DNA from 2 places in the Shewanella sp. ISS20 genome. Region 2 is predicted to be linked to the other one. Evidence: riboswitches for the same ligand, from Rfam matches in the RefSeq annotation. Region 2 holds a riboswitch; the other holds the start of a gene.

Region 1 (3,548 bases), 600 kb from region 2:
CGATCGTGTGGCTTAAGCTCACGACCAGTCATCTTCATCAGTAAGTCAGCGCGGCTCAGAATCTTACCTGGGTTCTCAACAAAGTGCAGCATAGCGCGGAACTCACTGCGTGGCAGCTTGTATGATTCGCCTTGCGGGCTCACTAATGAGCGGCTGTTGATTTCCAAAGACCAGCCATTGAAGCGGTAGAATTCAACTGAACTCTTTTCTTCAACGTCTTGGCCAGTGCTGCTTACGCGAGTCAGCAGGTTACGAGCACGAATGGTCAATTCTCTTGGGTTGAATGGCTTAGTGATATAATCATCAGCACCAATTTCCAAACCTAAGATTTTATCAACTTCATTGTCACGGCCAGTTAAGAAAATCAGGCCAATGTTGTTGATTTCACGCAATTCGCGCGCTAACAGCAAACCATTTTTACCTGGCAAGTTAATATCCATCACCACTAGGTTGATTTTATTTTCCTGCAGGGCTTTATGCATTTCTGCGCCATCATTGGCCTCAGTTACCACATATCCTTCTGCTTCAAAAATACTTCTCAGCGTATTGCGGGTAACTGCTTCATCTTCAACGATCAGAATGTGCGGGTTTTGCATGTCATTTACCTAAAAAAATTTAATCAAATTATCGCTAACGATAAACAGTTACGAGTCAATATTTCACTCAGCTAAATTGCAATAACAACTAGCCAGTCCCTATCAATAATTGAAGGGGCTAAACAGCACTGTATAAGGTTAGTAAAATCTGCAATATCCATGGAGTTTTTTTGAAACTCCCAGGGAAAATACGATAGTTGCTTACACTTCGAGTAACAATTAACGAAATAAGTTCCGTCACAGTTGTAGGTTTGTGAAGGTTATTAAATCATCAATTCAAAAATGAGTTTCATTGCAACTGAGTTGCCATCCTTTTAAACCGATTCGTGAAATGTGAGTGTCGGTGTTGACGCCCTAGGATGGTGGTTAGCTAATCAACCCTAATAGTGTACTCGTTTTAGGCATTTGTTAACAAATTAATTGTTAAAAAAATCGTGAATTGACGTGATCTTAATCAATTTTTGCAGAAATCGTTTGCAAAAGCACCATGCCCAAGGGGTTGCCATAGTGAGCTTGAGCCAGTTTTTCTGAATTTGCTGCTAAAGCAGACTAAACTGTGGATGCATTTTTGTTCATTAAAAGGTATTTGTCTATGACACAGATCACAATTGAACTGTGGCGGGCTTATTAGAGTAGTGTGTTCATGTTAACACAAGCGCTAACCCCCAGTATTGATTTTGCCATTATTACCGCGGCCAACCCTTTAGGTGTACCTCATTTACCCGGTCAAAACCGCCTCTATGATAGGCAATTGCAACAAGATATTGATGAGCTAAGAGTGCCATATCGGCGCATTCTTGGGGCTAGCCCAGATTTATCTCATGTTGAGGCGAGTTGGGCGGTAATTTTACCTTTAGCCGATGCCTTAGATTTAGGGCGGCGCTGGCAACAATTAGCCATTTACTATGTGAGTGGTAATCGTCTGGGGTTATTTAGCTGTAGCGATGCTAATTCTCGGCTTGATTTAGGGGCTTTTAGTGAGCGCGTAACCTTAGTCAATGAGTTACCTAGCTATAGCTGATGATTAATCTGGGCATTGTTAATTTTCTATTGGTCATCAACACAAGTTATTTTTTGACCTCCTTTGTTTTTTGTTGACCTCGAGTATAAACAATTGTTAACGTTCAGGTGTTCATTGTAATGAACATTCAGAAGAGGCGCGTTGACCAGGTACGCAATAATAAGGGCACATTCCCTGATTATTATTGCGAAGGGGGAGCAACGCCGAGTGAGACGCACGAATGTGAGTGCTGATTGCGGTCAAGTGGGCTGAATCCCACTGATTGTCACCTGAGTTTAGGTGGAGAGCTTCTGGTGGCAATTATCTCCTTCTGTTGCTTTAGCAGGCTGTTGATCTCATTTCGCCCCAGGCTCTTCGAACATTTTTGGGTTCGGAGTGTGTTATGTCTAACAATCTTAATATATTGTCTATCCTCGCTCATAGGTTGGAGGGTGATTTATGTCTATCGATAAACTAGTAGTCGCTAAGTTTGGCGGCACATCCCTTGCCAATAGCGATGCCTTAACACTCAGTGCCAAGATAATTTTAAATGATGCGAGTCGCCGTGTAGTAGTGGTGAGCGCGGCCGCCGGAGTCACTAATCTGTTAGTCGAATTAACGACTGTGACAGATGATGAGCAGCGCTTTAAACTATTAAAAGATATCGCCGCCATTCAATATAAAATTTTAGATGCGCTGCATCGTCCCAACGATGTTGCTGCTAGTATCGATGGTCTATTAAGTCGCATTGCCGTATTGAGCGAGCGTTTATTAATAGAAAGCACTAAAGCGCTTAAAGATGAGTTGCTCGCGTGCGGCGAATTGTGTTCATCACAATTGTTTGCCGCCACCTTAAGAGAATTAGGCGTAAACGCGATTAGTTTCGATGTGCGGCAAATTCTGCGCACAGACAGTCACTTTGGCCGCGCTGAGCCACAAATTGATATGATAGCTCAGTTGGCACAATTACATTTAGCGCCTCTATTTGATAAGCAAGTGGTCGTCACTCAAGGCTTTATTGGCAGTGATGACCACGGCATGACGACTACCTTAGGTCGCGGTGGCAGTGATTACTCAGCGGCGTTATTAGCTGAAGCCTTAGGCGCCAATGCGGTTGAAATTTGGACCGATGTTGCGGGTATTTATACTACTGACCCAAGACTTGCGGCTAATGCTAAGCCACTGGCTGAAATCAGCTTTAATGAAGCAGCGGAAATGGCGACGTTTGGCGCCAAAGTACTCCATCCTGCCACCATTTTACCTGCGGTGCGCCGCGGTATTGAAGTGTTTGTGGGTTCAAGTCGTGAGCCAGAGCGCGGCGGCACTTGGATTCGCAATCGCATCGATAATCCTCCTTTGTATCGCGCCATTGCGGTAAGGCGCGATCAAACCTTATTAAATTTGCACAGTTTACAAATGTTGCACGCTCGAGGCTTCTTAGCTGAAACCTTTGCGACGTTAGCGCGTCATAAGATAAGCGTTGATTTAATTACTACTTCAGAAGTGAACGTGGCGCTTACCTTAGATAAAACCGGTTCAGATTCGAGTGGTGAAGGCTTGCTAAGCGATCATTTACTCACTGAATTAGCTCAGCATTGCCGGGTGCAAGTGGAGCAGGGGTTAGCGTTAGTCGCGATTATCGGTAATCGTATTGCGACAACTCCTGGTGTGTGCAAATTGGTTTTTGAGGTGCTGGAAAACATTAATGTGCGCATGGTTTGCCAAGGCGCGAGTCCACATAATTTATGTGTGTTAGTGGCAGAGGCCGATGTGCCGCAATTAGTCGCGACCTTGCATCAACGCTTATTTGATGTGGCTTAAGATACCAACTTAATGTTTTTAGTCTCTAGCGAATATCGTTTTAGTTAATTAGCTTGGCTCAGTGATGTGACTGAGCCAAGCGCCTTCTTTCAAATCCGTAAGCTCAAACCTATCAACTCATATAAATCCAG
Region 2 (3,548 bases):
AAGTTTCGTAAAACTATTCGGGAAGTCGGTAACTCAGTAGCGCCCATGGAAGCTTATCAAAACTTCCGCGGCCAAGCGCCAACCACACAAGGGTTACTTGAGCGCCGCGGCCTGACCCAATAAAGGGAAAGACACAGATAGCGATCATCAGTAACTAGCATCCATAAAAAACGCAACCTCAGGGTTGCGTTTTTATTGAAAGCGTTGAGCAGTGATTACGGCTTGAATCGTTTTCTAAATCGAGCGCTTAGCTGCGACCTACCTTAATTTTAAGGGCAATCACACTCAAGACAAACAAGACGCTACAAGTCACAAAACCCGCCGCCACAGATTCAGTGAAACCAAGTACGGTATAACCTACCATGCTGATCACAGCCACTATCAGCGCATAAGGCAACTGAGTCACTACGTGATCAATATGATGACAACCCGCCCCTGTGGAAGACAAAATCGTGGTATCAGAAATCGGTGAACAGTGATCGCCAAATACGGCGCCCGCTAACACTGAAGCTAACATAGGTAGCATCATGCTCACATGGCTGCCCATGGCCATATCGGCGGCAATTGGCAACATAATGCCAAAGGTGCCCCAGCTAGTGCCAGTAGCAAAAGCGGTTAAGCCTGCCAATACAAACATTACTGCTGGCAACATGGCAAATGGAATATTGCCATTAGCTAAGCTTGCCATGTACTTACCTGTTTCTAACTGACCAATTACGCCAGCAATAGTCCAAGCGAACAGTAAGATATAAATCGCAGGCAGCATAGAAAGCGCGCCTTGAGTCATGCCCTTAAGCACTAACTTGGTATCTAGCTTCTGCATTATCACGCCAATCAGAGTGACCACAAAACCAAAACAGGCACCAAAGAATAACGATGAACTTACTGAAGTATTTTCAAAGGCTTTGATGATATCAAAAGCTATGCCTTTTTCAGTCAGTACGTCAGCGCCAGAGCTCACCATAAAATACAAGGTGGCTGCGACTAATGAGCCTATTGGTAAGAATAACCCCAGTACTTTACCTGTATCTGCCTCAGGTAAATCCATATTGGCGCCTGGCGGCGTACCTTTGCTTTCATCCCACAGCTCACCTTTTTGTGCCAGTTGCTCATGGCGACGCATTGGGCCGATATCTAGGCCAAACATGGCCACACAAATCAGCAGTAACAAGGCGAAAATGGCGTAGAAGTTCATTGGTATCATTTGGATAAAGATACTTAAATGACCAGAGTCGGCAATGCCATGAGTCGTTAAAATACCGCCAATCAAGGCAATAATATAAGCGCCCCAGCTAGACACAGGCGAAATCACGCACACAGGCGCCGCAGTAGAATCAAGCAGATAGGCTAATTTAGCCCGCGACACATAATAACGGTCAGTTAACGGACGACACACACTACCCACGACCAGTGAGTTGAAGTAGTCATCAATAAACACCACACAGCCTAGCAATATGGTTAATAATTTGGCGTCACGTTTGCTGCGAATACGCGCACGCGCCCAATCAGCAAAGGCGCGAGCGGCGCCGCTAACAGTAATCAATGCGGTGATCATGCCGAGCAGAACTAAGAAGCCCAGAATATATAAATTCCAGCTGTTGAATGCGCCATCAACCCATACCAACGCAGTAACTTTACTCGCAAGATAACTGGCACTGGTCATAGGGGTGAAATCGGTGAGCAGTAAGCTGCCCAAGATAATACCCACACCAAGGGAAACTAATACTCTGCGGGTAATTACCGCCAGTAAGATTGCAACCACAGGAGGCAAAAGTGAAAGTGCCGAATCGGCATAAGTTAATACTGTCATTATTATTGTCTTCGCTGAATACGAATGGAGGCAACTGAACTGGTGACACAGTATCGCTCAAATAATCGGGATGATTATGAGTGATCAAACACCTGTCCTATCAATAGCGCTCCATAGTAAATAAACCCCATCACCCTGACAGGAATACTATGGCAGTGTTGCTCCTTTCGGACACAACCCCAGTAGCCGACCTTGATGAGTACAACTACTTCGGCGCTAACTCCTTTTATGAACACTCTTAGGCATCACCCTAATGTTCACTACTTTTAGCTAGCGCAACCTCTACTTCAAAGGACGTCTGAAAAACGACGTGACGCACATAAAAACATAAGCGGTATTGCAATTGCTAACCCAATACCGCTTAACGTGACTAATGTCACAGATTAAATGGAATTAATCAACTCAGGGATAGCTTCAAACAAGTCAGCGGTTAATCCGTAATCAGCCACTTGAAAAATCGGCGCGTCGGCATCTTTGTTGATAGCAACTATCACTTTTGAGTCTTTCATACCGGCTAAATGCTGAATGGCGCCAGAAATACCGACAGCAATATAGAGGCTTGGCGCCACAATTTTACCGGTTTGACCGACTTGTAAATCATTAGGAACAAAACCCGCATCCACTGCCGCGCGCGAGGCACCGAGCGCTGCACCTAACTTATCGGCCAATTGCTCAAGCAAAGCAAAGTTCTCACGACTACCCACACCGCGTCCACCAGAGACCACTATGTTGGCACTAGCGAGTTCAGGGCGGCTTGACACTGTTAATTCCTGGGATAACCACTGACTCATAGGCGCAAACACTTTATCAAGCGCTTGAATAGGCGCTTGGCTATCTTGGCTCGCACTGGCAGCAAACGCACTAGCGCGCACAGTAATGACGTTGACGGCGTCCAAGCTTTTGACTGTCGCTAAGGCATTACCCGCATAAATTGGACGCACGAAGGTATCTTTATCAAGCACTTCGATAATTTCAGACACTTGCGCGACATCCAGTAACGCCGCCACTCGAGGTAAACAGTCTTTGGCTATGCTAGACGCTGATGCCACTATGTGAGTGTAATTCGCGGCGATGTCGACAATTAACTTACTAAGGTTTTCAGGTAATTGCTTTGCGTAAACGGCGTTATCGGCCACTAACACTTGCGCAGTGCCCACCAATTTCGCAGCATATTTAGCCACTTCGCTACATTCAAAGCCTGCGACTAATACATGGATATCAGTACCCATGGCTTTAGCGGCGGTTAAGGCTTTTGCGGTATCGGCTTTGAGCGAGACGTTATCATGTTCTGCTATCAGGAGTATGGCCATTTAGATCACCTTTGCTTCATGCTTTAATTTTTCCACCAACTCAGCCACCGAGCTTAGCATTACGCCTGCTTGTCTTTGGGCTGGCGCCTTTACATTAATCACTTGTTGATGAGCTTTTAAGGTCACCCCAAGAGACTCAAGGCTAAACACGTCAAGCACCTTACGCTTAGCTTTCATAATGTCGGGTAATTTGGCATATCTTGGCTCATTTAAGCGTAAATCCGCGGATACCACAGCTGGCAATGGCAGACTCAGATGCTGCAAGCCACCATCGATTTCACGAGTTACCAATAATTGCCCACCTTCATGTTTAACCACAGAGGCAAAACAGGCTTGGGGAATATCTAATAAGGCCGCGACCATTTGCGCCGTTTGATTATTGTCGCCATCAATAGATTGCTTACCTAATAACAGTAAGTCGGCACGCT

What was found. A riboswitch is a leader RNA that binds a small molecule or an ion and turns the genes downstream of it on or off. The one in region 2 is predicted to bind lysine.
Region 1: another riboswitch for lysine. It lies ahead of lysC (lysine-sensitive aspartokinase 3); the one in region 2 lies ahead of AC1HDP_RS07615 (Na+/H+ antiporter NhaC family protein).

What each region holds. Positions count from the first base shown of each region.
Region 1 is NZ_JAWRZK010000001.1:2,263,780-2,267,327, reverse strand. It holds gene arcA (two-component system response regulator ArcA) at 1-596, opposite strand, end outside; gene AC1HDP_RS10420 (DUF3293 domain-containing protein) at 1,240-1,617, shown strand; lysine riboswitch at 1,741-1,915, shown strand; gene lysC (lysine-sensitive aspartokinase 3) at 2,056-3,417, shown strand.
Region 2 is NZ_JAWRZK010000001.1:1,668,765-1,672,312, forward strand. It holds gene AC1HDP_RS07610 (M3 family metallopeptidase) at 1-123, shown strand, start outside; gene AC1HDP_RS07615 (Na+/H+ antiporter NhaC family protein) at 248-1,810, opposite strand; lysine riboswitch at 1,907-2,103, opposite strand; gene AC1HDP_RS07620 (FAD-binding protein) at 2,194-3,120, opposite strand; gene AC1HDP_RS07625 (electron transfer flavoprotein subunit beta/FixA family protein) at 3,121-3,548, opposite strand, start outside.